Regions from separate parts of the Listeria tempestatis genome, predicted to be linked through region 1. Evidence: a T-box and tRNA genes for the amino acid it is inferred to sense, from the RefSeq annotation. Region 1 holds a T-box; the other holds one or more tRNA genes.
What was found. A T-box is a leader RNA that pairs with one kind of tRNA and senses whether it is charged. The one in region 1 lies ahead of glyQ (glycine--tRNA ligase subunit alpha), so its partner is inferred to be a tRNA-Gly.

Region 1 (9,731 bases):
TTGTCATTCTTTCTTCCAAGTAGATTTCACCTCGGTTAGAAAAAACAACACATTTCGCAAGTAGCATACTCGCCAGGCCAATATCCTGCGTGACGACAATATCGTTTTTTTGAGCTAAATTGACAATCCGAATATCTGCAGACTCCTTTTCTGTATCTACATAAATCCAAGTTTCATCATTTGCCACACTTCTAAAATGGTTATAAGACGCTACATAAATAACGTCAAGCTGAAATTCTTTAGCGAGCTGATTTATTTCTGTCTTTACAGGGCATGCATCTGCATCCACAATAAATTTTGGCAAATCATTCCCTCCTTTTCAGCTTATGACAAACGAAAAAACGAGTTGATCACCCGTTTTATGCATCGTCATTTTGCATATCACAAAATTGCATTATACGCGCGATTAAATCTTATTTTCAAGCTTAAAAAGCACGTATAATATATATATTCGACATAAAAGTTAAAATTCCTTCTTAAAAATCAAATTTTTCTTCATCAAGTTGTCCGATATGGCTTAAAATTTCATTTGCTGTCTCCTCAACTGCTTTATTTGTCACATCTAGCACAAAACAGCCTAGTTTATCCGTTAACTTTTTGAAAAACTTCAGTTCCGCATCAATTCTGTCACCGCTAGAATACATACCTTTCCCACTTAATCCCATTGAAATTAATCGTTCAGAGCGAATTTGATTTAATTTTTTCTTATTAATTTTAAGGCCAATAATCTTTTTAGGATCAATTTCAAATAACTCTTCTGGAATACTTGCTTCAGGCACAATGGGGATGTTCGTAATCTTTAGTCCTTTTAAAGCTAAATACTGGGACAAAGGTGTTTTAGATGTCCGTGAAATTCCAATTAAAACATAATCTGCTTGTAAAATGCCACGGGGATTTCTTCCGTCATCATTCTCTACAGCAAATTCAATTGCAGCCACCTTGTTAAAATATGCTTCATCTAGCGAGCGGACACGGCCGGGTTCAGACAATGGCTTAATTTTGTATGTTTTTTCAAGTTGGGCGAGTAGTGGTCCGAAAATATCAATAATTGGAACGCCATATGCTTCAGCTGTTTCATTTAAGCGAACACGAACTTCCTCTAAAACGACAGTATGAACAATAATACCGTTGTTAACAGCGACTAAATCAATAATTTCTTCAATCATTTCAAGCGAATCAACATGATGAAAGCGGTGAATAAATTTTGGCGTTTGTCCAAATTGAGCTAGTGCAGCTCGCGTTACAAGTTCAGCAGTTTCACCAGTTGAATCGGAAACGACATAAACGGCTGGTTGGGTCATTACACACGTCTCCTTTAAAAAGCAGGAACTTTCATTTCAAGAAAAATTCCTGCTTTACTTTATCTATTTATTTTACCTGAATTTCATCCATTTGTGCAAATTCACGGATAAAGGTTGAGAGTTCAACAAGAAGGGCTAATCGATTTGCTTTTAGCGCTTCATTCTCACTCATGACAAGAGTATTTTCAAAATAAGCATCAATGATGGGACGAATTTTAGCAAAGCGCTTCAATCGCTCTACAATTGTCATATTTGGGTAATCATTTTTTAACTCCTGCACGGTTTCAAAGAGTTCTTTCTCATACTCATTTTCAAATAAGCTCGGGTTTACTGGTTCATGATTATCATACTTCTTCGCAATATTTGTGACACGTGTTAAAGCTTCTACAGTCGGACGGAACCAATCATCTTTTGCCGATTCATTTAATACTTTTGCACTATCAATCACTTGCGGGATTTGATTTGGTTCACCGCTCACAACAGCTTCTATAATATCTTGGCGCACATTATGACCGCGTAAAATGACACGAAGGCGATTTTTCATGAAATTTTGTGCCACTTGATAAACTTCTTCGCCTGGTAAGTCAGAAAAACCTTCTTTCCGTTCGATGCCAACAACTTCTGCCAGTACTTCTGCAAATGGTAAATCCCATTCATTTGCTTGAATGATACGCATAACTCCAAATGCACTACGGCGAAGACTAAATGGATCTGCTGAGCCAGTTGGAATAATATTGATACAGAAGAAGCTAATTAACGTTTCAAGTTTATCCGCTACAGAAATGAGCGCACCTAAATCTGATTTTGGCAATTCGCCTTCAGAAGAAATTGGCAAATAGTGTTCCCGAATTGCAGTTGCAACAGCTTCGTTCTCACCTTGAAGTTTGGCGTACTTCTCACCCATAATCCCTTGCAATTCTGGAAATTCTCCAACAACATTGGTGACTAAATCAAATTTATAAATATCTGTCACACGATAAATATCTTTTTTCTCATCTTCTGTCCAGTTCAAATAATCAGCTAGAAGAAGCGCCACTTTTTGAACCCGTTTCATTTTTTCGGTTAAAGAGCCAAGACGTTCATGAAATACAATATTTTTAAGTTTATGAACCGCTTCATCAATCGTCATTTTTAAATCTTCTTGATAGAAGAAATCGGCATCTGATAGCCGTGCCCGAAGCACTTTTTCATTTCCCTTTTGGACAATTTCTAAATGTTCATGATTGCCATTTCGAACTGTAATAAAATGTGGCAATAAGTCCTTATCTCTACTAAATACAGGGAAATAGCGTTGGTGTTCCTTCATTGTTGTGATTAAAATTTCTTTTGGCAACTCTAAATATTTGTTCTCAAAATTTCCAAATAAAACAGTTGGATATTCGACAAGATTATTTACTTCCTCGAGTAAATCTGCATCGGTCGGAATTTGCCAGTTCTGAATCGTTTCGACTTCCGCAATCTGTTCGCAAATCGCCGCCTTCCTTGCTTCCGCATCTGCAATAACAAATTGTTCAAGGAGTAGATGCTCATAATCAGATGGCGTTTTCACAATTGTAGACTTACCAAGAAAGCGATGCCCCCGCGTTTCATTTCCCGTTTTCACACCAGCCACTATAAATGGGACAATTTCCGTATCATATAATGCAACTAGCCATTTAATTGGCCGAATATAGCGCAAATCGAGGTCCGCCCAGTGCATACTAACTGGGAAAGTCATGTCCGTTATAATTTTTTGGAATTCAGGGAGTAAATCAAACGTTTTGAGGCCTTTTACTTCTTTTTTGATATAGATATACTCGGTGCCTTTTATTTCCCGAAAAGTTAAGTCATCTGGTGTAACACCTTGACTTCTCGCGAATCCTTGAGCGGCCTTTGACCAGTCACCGTTTTCATCAAAAGCGATTTTTTTAGCAGGGCCTTTTGCTTCCTCTATTTGGTCTTCTTGTTGTGCAGCAACGTTTTTCGCTAAAATTGTAAGTCGTCTTGGCGATGAATATGTTTGAATTTTTTCAACTGCAATTTTTTTCTCTTTAAACCAATCTCTGGCACGTTCTTTTAGCTGTTCTGCTGAAGCCGAAATATATTTTGCAGGCATTTCTTCAAGTCCGATTTCAAGTAAAAAATCTTTATTCATGATTTTGTTCCTCCTTTATTAAAGGGAAGCCAAGTTTTTCGCGTTCCTCATAAAAGGTGCGTGCGATTCGTCTTGCGAGATTCCGAATTCGCCCAATATACTGTGCACGCTCTGTTACAGAGACAACACCTCTTGCATCGAGCAAATTAAAGGTGTGTGAGCATTTTAGTACATAATCATATGCTGGGAAAACAAGTCCCTCGCCCATTTGGTTGCCTGCTTCGCGCTCATATGTGTCAAATAGCGATAACAACATTTCCGTATTGGATGTTTCAAATGCATATTTCGAATTTTCATATTCTGCTTGATAGAAAATATCGCGATACGAAATGCCTTCAGTCCACTCTAAATCAAAGACATTTTCTTCATCTTGAATATAACTTGCCAGACGCTCTAACCCGTAAGTAATTTCCGATGTGACTGGCGAGCACTCCAACCCACCTACTTGTTGAAAATAAGTGAATTGTGTAATTTCCATACCATCAAGCCATACTTCCCAGCCTAGACCAGCACAGCCTAGCGAAGGATTCTCCCAATTGTCCTCAACAAAGCGAATGTCATGCTTTAACGGATCAATGCCCAGTTTTTCAAGTGAGCCTAAGTAAAGCTCTTGAATATTGACTGGTGATGGCTTCATAACCACTTGAAATTGATGATGTTGGAATAAGCGGTTAGGGTTTTCCCCGTACCGACCATCTGCTGGGCGACGAGATGGCTCAACATATCCCGCTTTCCAAGGCTCTGGTCCAATTGCCTTTAAAAATGTGTAAGGACTCATTGTTCCAGCCCCTTTTTCAACATCATAGGATTGCAACATGATGCAGCCTTGTTCTGACCAATAGTCTTGCAATGTGCGAATCATTTTTTGTACATTCATTTCTAGCACCTCCAAAGTTTTACGGCCATATAAAAACTCCCGTCTCTATATGCCATGACAACATATAGGGACGAGAGTTATCTCGCGGTTCCACCCTATTTGGAATTATACAATTCCCACCTTGATTTCGTCTGTACTCCGAAATGCCTTTTCAAAACAAGATTTCACTTGGCTCTCACCTATCCAAGTTCGCTAAATAAAGAGCTTGTTTCTACTTTTTTTCATCATCGTACCTATTTAAATCTTATTTACAAGATACTTCATTTTTTTAGCTTTGTCAATCGCTATCTTCTTTCTTCAACATGTGATCCCACTTTGACATGTCACGCAAAAAACGTTTGCTTTTCAAAAAGAGTCCCGTTTTTTCTTCGTAATACGTATCAATGGTTTTCTCAAGTATCGCTTTTGTTTCTGGTTTTACATTAATTTCGCCAAGGCGATCCAGCTTAAAAATATAAAATAAACGTAAAAGTTTCACAACATTTTCTGGTAAATGTAAGCGATAAGGATCTTTTTCAAAGCAGCGGTGGCAAACAAGACCGTCTGCGTGCGTTGAAAAATCGAAATGTCCGGAAGTAGCCCCACAAATCGCACATTTATCCATAACAGGATAAAGCCCTAAAACATTCAACATTTTCATTTCAAAAATCTGCACTAAAATTTGCGCATCATAGCCTTCATCAATGTCGTTTAGAATTTCTGAAACAAGTTCGTATATATAAGCGTTTGGTTTCCGCTCTTCTACTGATTTATCAAGTAGTTCGCAAACGTAAGCGGCGTACGCTGTTAAAAAAATATCTGTTTGGATATCTGAAAAATTATGAATCAAATCGCCTTGTTGGAGTGTTACGAGCCCTTTATTTCCAAAAAAAGTAAAGTTTCCTTGTGTGAAAGGTTGCGTCACAGCAGCAAGACGACTTTGTCCTTTTTTAGCTCCGCGTGCAACCATTCCGATTTTCCCGAATTCACGCGTATAAACGACTACAATTTTATCTGACTCCCGGTAATTGCTAGCACGCAAAACAATACCTTCACATTTTTCCACTCGAACACCCCCTAAATTTTTATTATACACGGAAAAAGCATATTCTAAAAGCATCTGTAACATTATAGTCATACCAAAAAGATGAGAACATAAAATCGTAAGTTAGTTTAAATAAAATGCTAAATTCGTTTTTAGGATAAATAGTCATTACTCTAAAACAAACGATTTTTCATAATCAGAATGAACTGTCTAGTTAGATATATCCATATAATGATTATCTTCTTCCATTATTCTTTTAATGAGTTAGCGATTTTAATAGCGTAATAAAAGATAGGATTTTCTTGTACCAGGCAAAGGCCAACCGAAATTAATCCTCATTCTTTTATATCAAAAAAATCTATACCGCACTCTTGTATTTTTATTTTTTGATGCACTTATAGTTCTCTAAACTCTGCGGAGGTGGTACAATGTTAGTAATACATAAAAAGGAGAAACGCGTATGATTTATTCGATTATCATTGGGTTAGTCTGTTTAATTTCGTTTGCCGCTACCATTACGGGTGTCGCATTCTTACTTTTAAAGAAAAAGAAGCTTATGGGGGTTTTATTTACAAGTATTGGTGGAGCTGCTTTTTTACTTAGCTGTCTGACTGGGCTTGCTGCATTTATTTTTTATATGAGCGAGCATAGTGCCTCTAGCGATACTGGAATCTCAAGCGATTATAGTGATGGTTATACGGATGAGTATAGTGATGAAGATTACTTGGAACTCTCTTATGGTGAAGAAGGGAAATCTAGTGAGAATGCAACTGTCCTTGTCAAAGAGCCAACAACATACAAAGTTGATGAGCGTGGGATTGATAAATATTATAAAGTCGATGTCAGAATGCGTAATGACGGTAAAGAACCGATTTATGTGTCTGCAAAAGATTTTTATTTGTTCCAATATGATGCCGATGATTACGCCGATGTGGAGAAGAAAGATTACTTTCATGAAAAGATTGATCCTGGAAAAACGGTGAGTTTTTCGATTTATTATGAGTATTTAGGTGATGATGGTTTTCTTGAGATGGAGTATGATAATTTAATTTGGAACTAAGAAACAGCGAGGAATGCTCCTCGCTGTCTCTTAATATTCATCTTGATTAAACCCATAATCCTGCAAATAATGCTCTTTGTCGCGCCAGTTTTTTTGGACTTTCACCCAAACTTCTAAAAATACTTTGGAACCCATTAAAAGTTCGATTTCTTTTCTTGCGCGCATACCAATTTGCTTAAGCATTTGGCCTTGTTTGCCGATAATAATACCTTTTTGCGTACTACGTTCAACAATGATTGTTGCCATAATTGTGAGCTTCTCCGTTTTCGGATTTTTTTCGATACCTTCGATGACAACCGCCACCGAATGCGGGACTTCCTCACGTGTTAATTGGAGCACTTGCTCACGGATAAGTTCAGATATAATGAAGCGCTCTGGGTGGTCAGTGATTTGGTCTTTTGGATAGTACATCGGACCTTCATCTAAGTAATTTTTCGTTTCGGTTAGTAGATTTGGCACCTGATCGCCCTGCAGTGCCGAAATAGGAATAATTTCCGCAAAATCGAGTAACTCTTTATATTTTTCGATAAGCTCCACTAATTTTTCTTTGGAGATTAAATCAATTTTATTAATAAGTAAGAAAACTGGTGTTTCCACGTTTTTTAATTTCTCGATGATAAATTCATCGCCGCGACCAAAACCTGTTTCTGCATCAATTACAAAGTAAATTAAATCGACCTCACGAAAAGTGTTTAAGGCCACTTTGACCATAAAATCGCCAAGCTTATGTTTAGGTTTATGGATGCCTGGCGTATCGATGAACACCACTTGCGCATCACTCTCCGTATAAACCCCTTGCACTTTGTTTCGAGTTGTTTGCGCCTTATCACTCATAATCGCAATTTTTTGACCTATTATTTGGTTTAAAAGCGTGGACTTTCCTACATTCGGGCGCCCAACAATCGCAACAAAACCAGACTTAAACGTATCGTTCATTATCCATATCCCCACTCGTAAAGGCGCCAGGAAGCAATTGTTCAACTGTCACTTCAACTGCATCGCCCTTTAGATTTGTTAGTACAACTGGCATAGTTTTATCACAAAACTCACTGATGACTTGGCGGCATGCCCCGCAAGGTGAAACGGGTCCGTCTGTATCTGCAACGACTACCAGTTTTTTAAAATTCGTCTTTCCCTCTGACACGGCCTTAAAAATCGCCGTTCGCTCCGCACAATTTGTTAGCCCAAATGAGGCGTTTTCAATGTTGCAGCCTAAAACCACTTCATCGTCTTCTGTCACAAGTGCAGCGCCAACTGGAAACTTGGAATACGGCACGTAGGCAAATTCACGTGCGCGCTTGGCAAGCTCAATAAAATTACTTTCTCTCATAGTTTTAAACTCCTATCTTTCAAAAAATAGCAAATACATATGGTAAAAAAATGATTAGTCCGATAACAAAAGACATGAACGAGGCAATTAAAACGGCGCCTGCTGCTACATCTTTGGCTTTTTTGGCTTCAGGGGAAAAATCAGTTGTAATGGCATCTACTGCGCGTTCAATTGCAGTGTTCACCATTTCAAGTATAATCACAATGAAAATGCAGACAAGAAGAATCAGCCATTCGGTTTTTGTCACAGAAAATACTTTGGCGGCAATCAAAACGACAAGTGTGACTAGGAGGTGAATTCGCATATTCCGCTCTTCGGCTGCTGCCGTTTTTACCCCCGTAAAAGCATGTTTAAATGACTCAAATAAATTGCGATTTCGCTTATATTTTCTATCTTTGTAACCCATAAGCATCCAACATTTCTTTTTGAAGTCCGAACATTTCCTTTTCGTCCTCTGGCTCGATATGGTCGTATCCGAGCAAGTGGAGTAGTCCATGTACGGCTAAAAATCCAAGTTCACGGTCAAAAGTATGTCCATATTCATCAGCTTGTTCTTTGGCACGTTCAATCGAGATGATAATATCGCCAATATTTCGCGGCATTTCTTCTTCTGACACAATTTCTATTTCATCTTCGAAAAGTTCTTCGAGTGCAAAGGAAATCACATCTGTAGGTTGATTTTTCCCGCGATATTCGCGGTTTATTTCTTGAATGCGCGGATTATCTGTTAATGTGACTGACATTTCAATCATACCCTCTAGTTTTAAATAATCTACAGAAAAATTTAAAATATCACGAATAAAGTTTTGTTCTTTTTCGCTTACTTGCTCTGTTTCGTCAAATAAGTCTAGTTCAAAATCACTCATTCATTTTCCCCTTTCGAATCATCAGGATATTGAATCCGCTGATGGTATATCCCGTGTAGCGTTCGTTTTAACGTCTCACGAATCATTTCAATTTCACGGAGTGTAATCTCGCATTCTGTGAACTGACCATCTAAAATACGTTCACGAATAATCCCGTCGACAATATTACTTATTTTTTCTTTCGTCGGGGCATCACAAGAACGTACAGCGGCTTCCACACTGTCCGCAATATTAATAATGGCAACTTCCTTTGTTTGCGGCTTTGGTCCGCTATAGCGGAATTCATTTTCGCTTACATCTGGATGGTTTTCTTTTTCTTTCACATAAAAATATTTCAAAATTGTCGTGCCATGATGCATAAGTGCAATGTCAATAATTGGCTGTGGCATATGGTTTTCCTTTAAAATTTCTGCCCCGTCCGTTGTATGCGCTAAAATAATATCGCGACTTTGCTTTGGTGTCAATCTATCGTGCGGATTAATGCCATGCAATTGGTTTTCCACAAAATACGGCGGCCGAAGTGTCTTGCCTATATCATGGTAGAAACAACCCACTCGCACCAGTAAACTATTTGCACCAATTTCATCTGCACATGTTTCAGCAAGGTTTGCAACCATCATACTATGATGATACGTTCCAGGCGCTTTCATTAAAATTTTCTTGAGCAGCGGGTGATTTGGATTCGCAAGTTCAATGAGGCGACTCGTTGTTAAAATACCAAACATTGTTTCAAATAACGGGATAAGCGCCAAGCCTAACATAAATGAACCTATTCCACCTAAAAATGCGTAAAAAATAACTTGGATGGCGTTTAAACTAAGAATCGTGGAATTATTAATCCCTAAAAGTAACATGGCATAGACGACGTTTAGCGCGCCTACAATGATGCCCGTTTGAAAAATGGCAATGCGCCGGCTGTAATCTTTTAGCGCGACGACACTCGTTAGTCCGCTTAAGAGAATGAAAGCAACCATTAGTACATTCATAATGCTTGTTGTATCTGACTCAAAAGCAAACAAGCTTGTTATCGCCATAACAATAATACCGAAGAAAGCGAAGCGTTCGTTCAAAAGAATTTTCAACACCATTGGCATAAAGGCGGCTGGAAAGACAAAAGCGATATTGATAATATTCGCCCC
Region 2 (9,731 bases), on a different contig from region 1:
TTCCTCTGTATCAGGGTTGTAATCAATTTCCCAGTCATGTTCTTTAAAATACCAGTAATCATGTTCTTCGATAAAGAACAGAATTCCTTCTTCTTGATCGGTTACGACAGCTTCATGTGGAACTGCAGCAGATACTCCGATTGAAAAACCTGGATGCAAGGAACTGTTGGAGCCACCGTATTTAGCGAATAGGCGAATACCGTTATCGCCTGATACATCGAACTCATCTTTAAACCAGCTTTGGGCATTTTCCGTCACTTTAATTTCCATAATTTCACTCCTCATTCCTTCATGATTTATAGCTAGATTAGCAGATTTTTACCAATTAATCATGTATTCTGCTTTTATGCTTGATTTTTTTATACCTCTTTTCATAAAACTTTAAACATTTTGTTAAATAACAATTTTAATAAAGGAATTCTGTTATATAACATAAATTGTTTACATAAAAAAAGATGTGACAAAGCGCCACATCTTCACTCCTTATTTGTCTAAAGGACCTTTACCAAGATAAGCTTTAAACATCCAAATATGTTTGTCAATCTCTGCCTTAAAGCCAATTAACATGTCATTTGTAACATCATCGCCCTCTTTTTCAGAAAGCTCAATTCCTTGCTTATACTCATCACGGAGAAGTTCTAAAGTACCCACAAGATCTTCCATCAACTCTTCCATCGTTTTTGGTTTTGTGTAAGGCGTTTCTTCAACACTTGCATTGTCTAAAAATTCTTTTAATGTACTGAACGGGCTACCGCCAATTGCAAGTAAACGTTCTGCTACTTCGTCCATTTGTTCCCCAAATTCGCTGTATAAATCATCCATTTTTTCATGTAAAGTGAAAAAGCTACGTCCGCGCATATACCAATGAATTTGATGAATTTTTACCGTAAATACATTTAAATTTGCAACTTGGTGGTTTAAGAATTCCTTCGTATCAACTGAGTTAATTGTTTTCATAATCTTTTTTCTCCTCCTAAATTATAATTACTATTATATAATAATTATTATAAACTAAGACTTGCATTTTGTCCAGTGTGGAAAGTATCACAATCTAAGTTTACCACAAAATTAGTTTCCTAAACGATTTAAGGTTGCAAGCTTCAAAAATCTTTAGCATAATGGAATTTGGAGGTGTTTAAAATGTGGATAGAATCCAAAACAGCACAGGCGTTAGAGCATGACATGGATGCATTTGAAATAGCGAATCAAATTCAGTTACCAAAAGCCTACCGAAAGCTAATCGCAAAACAAAATGGCGGCTTTATTCAAAAAAACCATTTAAAAACAAACGAACCAACTTCATATGGTTTTGATTTTTTGGAAATTTATCAAATTTTTGGTCTTAACCATTTAATTACAGACCCTCCAGCCCTATCTGAAAACCCACTTCCTAGGAAAATCATTTATTTTTCTAAGGATAGTGAACGTTATCTCGGTTTTGATTATAAGGCGGCTATTCCAAGTATTTTATACGCCGATTTTGAAACTTTGCAGACACTTACAGTTGCTCCAGATTTTGATACTTTTTTAGAAGCACTTTATTTTGAACCGTTTGATGTTGAAAATATTGAAACGTACGGGCATATAAAGCTTGAGCAGATGTTACTTCAAGCGGACTCTTCTAGAAAGAAAGACATTTTAACCTTGCTTGAAGATGAAACGGATAAGTCGTGGTATTTTCATCATTTAGAAATGCTTATTTTGGCTGGTGACGCAAAAATTGCTTTTCCTATATTTGAAAATCAAATTTTATATTTTAAACGAAAATTACCAAAAGATCTTGTAAATGATTTTTTTCAGCAATTTCAAGCTTGCGGTATTGATATTTCGGCATTAGAGAAAGAATGGAAGGAGGAATAATCATGATTAAAGTGGTTTTTGTTTGCCTCGGAAATATTTGTCGCTCTCCGATGGCAGAAGGTTTTTTTAGAAAGGAAGTTTGGGAGGCGAATTTAGCTGACCAGTTTGAAATCGATTCAGCTGCAACGGGTACTTGGAACTTAGGAAATCCACCTCACCGCGGAACGCAAAAGGTTTTAGAAAAACATCAAATTGATTTTAGTCATATGCGTGCTAGGAAAATAAGCTTAGCTGATTTTGAAACGGCAGATTATATTATTGGAATGGATGAATCTAATGTGGAAGACATTTACGCGCTAGGTGGTACGAATAGCTCAGCTTTAATTTATAAATTGATGGATTTTGTTCCAAATTGTGACCGTTCGAGTATTCCTGACCCGTATTACACGGGAGATTTTGATGAAACAGAACGACTAGTCTCAGCTGGAACAAAAGGACTCTTACAAACTATTCGTGAAAAGCACCATCTCTAACATGTTTTGTACGCTTCAAATTGTGGTAAATATTTAACGTACAATCAAAGGATTTGAGGTTTTAATATGTTGGGTATAATTTGGGGAATTATCGTTGTTTTATTCGTTGTTTGGCTTATTGGGTTGATTTTTCACATCGCGGGTGGTTTAATTAACCTCCTTCTTATTGTGATTTTAGTTCTCATTATCTGGAACTTAATTCAATCCGCCCGAAACAAGCGAAACTAGTAATAGGACAAAAAAGTGCAGGTGAGAAGTCACCTACACTTTTTTATTTTACCCCTAAATGTTTACTTTCAATAAAAGCTTTCAACTCTGTGCGCGTTTTATGACTCATACCTTTGGCAATTTGTTCCGTCCATGCTTCAACACGCGCACCGCCAGTTCGTTCCTTATAATAATCTCGAATAATCTTATCATACGCATAATATAAATCCTTTTCTTTTTCCTGATAAGTATTCTCATGATAAATTAGCCCTTCTGGCATCCGCGGTTTAGGCGCAGAATTTTGCACTGGGTGCCCCACTGTCAAGCCAAAAAGTGGCACCGCATAATCTGGGATTTGAAGAAGCTCGGATACTTTCTTCAAATCATTTCGAATACCGCCAATATAGCAAACCCCAAGTCCCATTGATTCAGCCGCAAGCGCCATATTTTGAGCCGCAAGCGCGGCATCGATGACCGCCACTAAAAACTTCTCAACTGTTTCTAAAGAATCAACCGAAGTATTGTATGCTTCCGCAATACGTTTATTTCTTGCTAAATCTGCGACAAAAACGAAAAATTGCCCTGTCTTTTCGATGTAACCCATATTATTTGCAATTTTAGCCAGTTCTTTACGAATCGATTTATCACTTACTCCGATTACCGAATACGCTTGGACAAAGTTGGAAGTAGATGCCGCTTGCGCACTTTTCACGAGTAGTGTAATTTGTTCCGCAGATAGCGGTTTATCTTTAAACTCACGCACAGAATAATGTCCTAAAATTTGTTCAATCGTTTCATTCATTGTAACTCCCCCTTTAGTCTTCAAAAATTTGGCGTTCATAATGCGGCGCCTGATCAAGCTCTCCAAAATTTTGTTGTCTCAAAGTTTCATAAATTAAAATCGCTGCCGTATTAGATAAGTTAAGTGATCTGATTTTATCTGTCATTGGAATTCGAAGAGCCGTTTCCTCATGCGCTTTTAATAACTCATCAGGCAACCCCGTTGTCTCCTTCCCAAAAATAAAAAAGTAATCTTTATCAGGGTTGCTATAATCCACATCACTATATACATGACGACCAAACTTTGTAATAAAATAAAACTCGCCACCCACATTTTTTTCAAAAAACTCATCCAGTGAGTCGTAATAATTTAATTTTACGTGGTCCCAGTAATCTAGACCCGCGCGTTTCAACATTTTATCATCTGTGCTAAAACCTAGCGGGCGAATAAGATGCAAATAAGTATCCGTCCCCGCGCACGTGCGCGAAATATTTCCCGTGTTCGCCGGTATTTCTGGTTGATAAAGAACAATATGATTGGCCATTTTTTACTCACCTTACCCCTAAAATTTTTTTTGCTTGTTTAATTTCTGTTAAAACCTCTTCATTTGTTTCTACTTTTTCTGCCGTTAAAATGGCATTTTCAGCGTTTTGACCACCAATTCTAGCAAGCGCCCATGCGGCAGTGCCACGAATGACTGGACGTGTGTCATCATATAAACAGCCAATTAAATCAGGTATTGCCGTCTTATCTTTATAGCGTGCTAGGACAATAATTGCATTGCGCTGAATTGGCTTTTTCCCCCGCCAAGAGCCCGCCATATGCCCAAACTTCTCCTTAAATTCACGATTAGAAATGTGTAATAGCGGCTTAAGTTCTGGCCGTACACGTTCTGGATCTGGTTCCATTTCTTTATGCAGGTGAAAATCTTGTCCGCGGTTATACGGACAGACGACTTGGCACGTATCACAGCCATATAAACGATTATGCAATATATCGCGATATTTTTCCTCTAAAAAGCCTTTCGTTTGCGTTAAATAGCTTAAACAAATTTTAGGATTCATTGCGCCTTCGCCGAGCAGTGAGCCAGTTGGACAAGCTTCGACACATTTATTACAGTCACCACAGAGGTCCCCGGTAGGTTTATCTGGTGGAAAAATGATATTTGTTAACATTTCGCCCAAATACACCCATGAGCCATATTCTTTTGTAAGTAATAGCGTATTTTTAGCACGGGCACCAATACCTGCACGTTCGGCCACAGCCACATCAGACAGTTCACCCGTGTCGACCATACTCTTCATTTTAGCATCGGGCACTCGTTTTAAAATAAAAGCTTCAATAAGTGCTAGCTTTTCGCGCAAAATTTTATGGTAATCAGTCCCCCAAGAAGCACGTGCAAAAACACCGCGCCGCGACTCGCGTTTACTCACTGGGCTCTCCTTAAGTTTTGACGGATAGGCAAGCGCAATTGCGATTATCGATTTTGGCTCTTCAAAAATAAGCTCTGGATACACTCTTTCGTCTAAAATAGGATGTTCAAACCCGGTTAAAACCTCTTCTTTTTCGGCAATTTCTAAACGTTCTTTTAAAAACAAAAAAGGGTCCGCAGTCGTGAAGCCAATTTTCTGCACACCAATTTCGGTCGCATACTGAATTATTTCAGCTTTTAGCTTTGCTGTGTCCATGCGAAAACCTCCTTTTAAATAAAAAATAAACGCAATGCTTCGCTTAAAAAGGTCGAAACACTGCGTTAGTAACAGTATGTAAAGAGCGGGTGAGGAGAATCGAACTCCCGACAACAGCTTGGAAGGCTGTGGTTTTACCACTAAACTACACCCGCATAATTGGCTTTATAACGTTGTTTGTAACAACTTTTATATCATAACACCAGTTACTAATTTTGACAAGACCTTTTTTAAAAATTTATGTTTTTTTTGTAAAAAATTGGGTATATCGCTCATCAGATTTAATTTTAAACTTCTTTCTAAATTTATTCATAACCTATTCACATTTAGCTTTTACACTTAGTTTATTCATAAAAAGAGAGAAGTGATTTCATGAAGAAAAAAATTGATTTTTATTTAATTGGTATTATTTGTATTGCTATTTTTGTTAATTTTTATGGTATTTGGAATGATGCGACGGTTAATCCTTATTATACCGCAGCCGTGACAAGTATGGTACAAAATTTCCACAACTTCTTTTACGCCTCCTTTGATCCAGCAGGTTTTATTACTGTAGATAAGCCTCCAGTTGCCTTTTGGTTTCAGGCAATTAGCGCTAAACTATTCGGGGTTCATGGTTGGAGCGTCATTTTACCGCAGGCTCTTGCGGGCGTTTGTTCTGTTATCATTTTATATTTCCTTATTCGCCCGCGGTTCGGGAAATGGGCGGCTCGTATTTCAGCCCTCATCCTCGCACTAACGCCCATTGCCGTTGCCGTTTCACGAACCAATAACGTGGACGCTATCTTAGTTTTCTTCCTAATGCTCGGCACGCTCTTTCTTTTTAAAGCTGTTAAGCGCGGAAAACTTGGTTGGTTGCTTCTTGCTTTCGTTATGATTGGGGTTGGGTTTAACGTTAAGATGTTACAGGCGTACATGGTTCTTCCCGCTTTCGTAGTTTTCTATTTACTTGCGACAAACATTTCTTGGAAAAAAAAGGCGGTCCATTTGGCGCTATCTCTCGTCCTTATGCTTGGTGTATCCGTTTCATGGGCGGTCATTGTTGATCAAACAAGCGCGTCTAGTCGTCCTTATATTGGAAGTAGCCAGACAAACTCCGTCCTAGAACTCGCTTTTGGCTACAACGGTATGGAACGTTTACTTGGACAAGAAACAGGTACTGGTACTAGTGGTGGTGGCCCGTCTAGTAGTGTTTACGGCATGCAAGGCGGCGCACCTGGCGGACAAAATGATGGCAGCCAATCATTTGGTGGTGGAAGTTCAACTGGCATGCCAAGCCCTCCTTCTGGACAAGGAAGCGGTGGACAAGGCGGCTCAAAAATGATGGGCAGTAGCGGTATGTTTGGTACGGGTGAAAAAGGCCCGTTACGACTTTTCCAAACAGCCTTAGGCGACCAAATTAGTTGGTTCTTGCCACTAGCACTCTTTGGCATAATCGCGATTTTTATTGCGTATCGCCGTGAAAATGAAAAATGGTTCCATTTATCAGACGCTCAAAAGGAAATGGTTTTCTGGACTGCTTGGCTTATTCCAGTTGCTGGTTTCTTCAGTGTAGCTGGCTTCTTCCATCATTATTATCTAATCATGCTTGCCCCACCAATTGCGGCGCTAGCTGGCGCAGGTTTAGTCGCTCTTTTCAAACTTTATCGCGAGAAGAAAAATTGGCAATCCTTTTTACTCCCAAGTGCTATTACTTTAACGGGGCTCTTGCAGGCATTCTTTGTCTTTCAGTACACCGTACCATTTGCGATTGGGATTGCACTTCTTTCAGCGGCGATTTCACTATTCCTCGTGCTATATCGTCATGAATCAAAAGGACTAACTGCAAAAATCACAGCGCTCGGACTAGCGATTTTACTAGCAGCTCCGACTTATTGGTCACTAACACCTCTTATTTATGGTGGCAATAGCTCACTTCCTGAGGCGGGACCACAGCTTGCGAGTTCAAGTGGCGGCGGTTTTGCAGATGCTTCTGTCGATACTGGGCTAATCGCTTATTTAGAGAAAAATAATACTGGTGAAACTTATTTATTTGGCACAACAGATGCGACAACAGCAGGTCCTTACATCATTAAAACACAAAAAGCCGTCATGGCGATGGGTGGATTCAACGGGACTGACCCAACGCTTTCAGTAAGCGAACTTAAAACGATGATTAAAAACGGCGAAATAAAATACTTCTATATTCCAAGTAATAGTAAGGCAGCCGATTCAGATGTCATCAAGTGGATAGAAGAGAACGGCACTGCAATTGATTCTAGCGAATATAGTTCAGAGACAGATACCAATTCATCTGCCACTACAAGCAATTTCGGAACTCAAGGCATGAATGGAACTGGAAATGGGACGCTTTATTTATTGAAATAGGAAAGGACGATGATGTGAAATGACAAATCAGATGGAGCTTTCAGTAGTCATTCCAGTCTATAACGAGGAAGAAGTTTTACTAAGCAGTTACGAACGACTAACAGCCGTCATGCGAAAACTAACACCTCATTTCGAGCTGATTTTTATAAATGACGGAAGCCAAGATAATACACGTTCCATTTTGGATGCCCTCCAAGAGACAGATGCACATGTGAGAACTATCCATTTTTCAAGGAACTTCGGTCATCAAATTGCGATTACAGCAGGTGTTGATTATGCAAGTGGCGCTTCCGTCATTGTGATTGATGCCGATTTGCAAGACCCACCAGAACTCATTCCCGAAATGGTAGAAAAATGGCGTGAGGGCTACCAAGTTGTCTATGCGAAACGTCTTGTTCGAAAAGGTGAATCTTTTTTTAAAAAATTTAGTGCCAAAGTGTTCTATCGTGTTCTTGAAAGGCTTTCCGATACACCCATTCCTGTTGATACTGGTGACTTTCGGCTAATGGACGCAAAGGTGTGTAGCGCGCTACGAAATTTGGAGGAGAAAAATCCGTTCGTCCGGGGTCAGGTGAGCTGGCTCGGATTTAAGCAAACGGAGGTTGAATATGAACGAGACGAGCGGCTTTACGGCGAAACGAAGTATCCGCTTAAGAAAATGATTAAACTTTCACTAGACGGCATTACTTCTTTCTCTTATTTGCCTCTAAAACTCGCAACTTATTTAGGTGTAACGGTTGCCACATGTGGCTTTCTCTACATGATTGTTGTCCTTTTTCAAAAGCTCTTTACAACCATGACGGTGCCTGGATGGGCATCTATTGTCATCATTCAGCTTATCTTTTTCGGCATCGTCCTCCTCGTCCTTGGTATGATTGGCGAATACATTGGCCGCATGTATGAAGAAGTGAAGCACCGCCCGCTTTACGTGGTTGACGAGGCCAATGGGTTTGAGCCAAACAATTTATATGCGCTAAAAGAACAGATTAAATAAAAGGAACCGCCCAACTTACGGGCGATTCCTTTTATTTAATTGGGCCATAAACTTGGATTATGATAATATGCATCCAGATCAGCACTAAACCAGCGTCCATTTAACACATGATGAACGATTTCATTTTTCGTAGCTTCAGAAATACTTGTATCTGCTTCAATACGTTTAATGACTGCTTGATTTGTATCTGTTTCTTTCTCCATTTTAACTTGTGCATGATTGTCATCCGCATCTAGTATCAAACTAGCATGATTTTGTTTGCTCCATTTAGTCCAGTTCGTCAAATCATCACCGTTTGGATTCCCTTCATGCAAGAAGTTTTTCAAATACGCTCTGAATTCCCCTTGTAGTTCTTTTGCACCTGGTAATCCATATGATTCTGTAATGGTAGATAAATACGTTTGATTATTTGTATCTAGGAATGGAATAAATACACCGTGAAAAGCTCCTACAAGACTCATATCTGTTGTCGTTTTAAGATTTGTCCCAAAAGGCATTTTCGTGTTGTAAATATCGCCTTTATAATGTTCACTTAATTTTTCTGCTGAAAGCTCCGTATTAAACAAAGCATAAAAGTCGCTTCCATATTGTTTTGCAAAGTTAAATTCAGCAAGTTTTTCTTGATTTTTTGGAATATCGCCATTTGCTAGGCTTTCAGCAAAATAAGGATCTCCCATTGCGAAAAAGGAAAATTCGCTTGTTCCTGACAACATCATTAATGGCACATCATTGTATTCTTTCGTATTAAAACCGTTTTTAGGTAACACAGCTCCGTCTGTATAAAGATGCGGGAAAGCACTCATACGAATCGAGGCATTACCCATCAACTTGCTTAGTCGTTCAGCAGACAAACCGTATAAATAATCTCGCACTTCTTTATTATCTTCTTGTAGCCATGTATAAGCTTCGTCCGTTGTCTTTTTGACACCATCTTCAACAACAAGTGGCGCTATTGCTTTTGCAAATACTTTCACGCTATCTTCTGGATCTGCTACCGTCATACCACCACTAAAGGCAATCGCTTTTTGATACTTCCCGTCAAAAACAGGCGAAGTTAACGAAGCCATAACATCTCTTCCCCCTGCGGAAAAGCCAGAAAATGTAATGTTTTTTGGATCTCCACCAAAAGCGGCAATATTTTCCTTCACCCAATCTAATGATTTAGCCATATCAAGTAACGCATAGTTACCAGAGTCCTCTAACTTATCACCAGTGTTTAGAGCTGGCAGTGGATTAAATCCTAAAGCCCCAAGACGATAGTCGACTGAAATAAAAATTGCATTTAAATCCTTTACAAAAGCTTCGCCACTAATTTCCGTAGCGCTTCCTCCTTGGTTGTTTCCACCATGAATGTAAACCAT

Region 2: it has a tRNA-Gly gene. The T-box ahead of glyQ (glycine--tRNA ligase subunit alpha) is inferred to sense a tRNA for this amino acid. The anticodon was not compared.

What each region holds. Positions count from the first base shown of each region.
Region 1 covers NZ_CAUYTK010000001.1:281,803-291,533, reverse strand. Annotated here, with positions in the region: gene R8923_RS01620 (YaiI/YqxD family protein) at 1-304, opposite strand, end outside; gene R8923_RS01615 (pyruvate, water dikinase regulatory protein) at 477-1,301, opposite strand; gene glyS (glycine--tRNA ligase subunit beta) at 1,369-3,435, opposite strand; gene glyQ (glycine--tRNA ligase subunit alpha) at 3,428-4,312, opposite strand; T-box leader at 4,376-4,549, opposite strand; gene recO (DNA repair protein RecO) at 4,590-5,357, opposite strand; gene R8923_RS01595 (DUF4352 domain-containing protein) at 5,797-6,396, shown strand; gene era (GTPase Era) at 6,427-7,332, opposite strand; gene R8923_RS01585 (cytidine deaminase) at 7,316-7,726, opposite strand; gene R8923_RS01580 (diacylglycerol kinase family protein) at 7,746-8,138, opposite strand; gene ybeY (rRNA maturation RNase YbeY) at 8,116-8,592, opposite strand; gene R8923_RS01570 (HD family phosphohydrolase) at 8,589-9,731, opposite strand, start outside.
Region 2 covers NZ_CAUYTK010000003.1:119,538-129,268, forward strand. Annotated here, with positions in the region: gene R8923_RS05455 (HesB/YadR/YfhF family protein) at 1-270, opposite strand, end outside; gene R8923_RS05460 (Dps family protein) at 484-957, opposite strand; gene R8923_RS05465 (SMI1/KNR4 family protein) at 1,141-1,860, shown strand; gene R8923_RS05470 (low molecular weight protein-tyrosine-phosphatase) at 1,863-2,333, shown strand; gene R8923_RS05475 (lmo0937 family membrane protein) at 2,400-2,561, shown strand; gene nfsA (oxygen-insensitive NADPH nitroreductase) at 2,605-3,342, opposite strand; gene trmL (tRNA (uridine(34)/cytosine(34)/5-carboxymethylaminomethyluridine(34)-2'-O)-methyltransferase TrmL) at 3,356-3,865, opposite strand; gene queG (tRNA epoxyqueuosine(34) reductase QueG) at 3,873-5,009, opposite strand; tRNA gene R8923_RS05495 (tRNA-Gly) at 5,094-5,164, opposite strand; gene R8923_RS05500 (glycosyltransferase family 39 protein) at 5,382-7,376, shown strand; gene R8923_RS05505 (glycosyltransferase family 2 protein) at 7,396-8,370, shown strand; gene R8923_RS05510 (carboxylesterase family protein) at 8,406-9,731, opposite strand, start outside.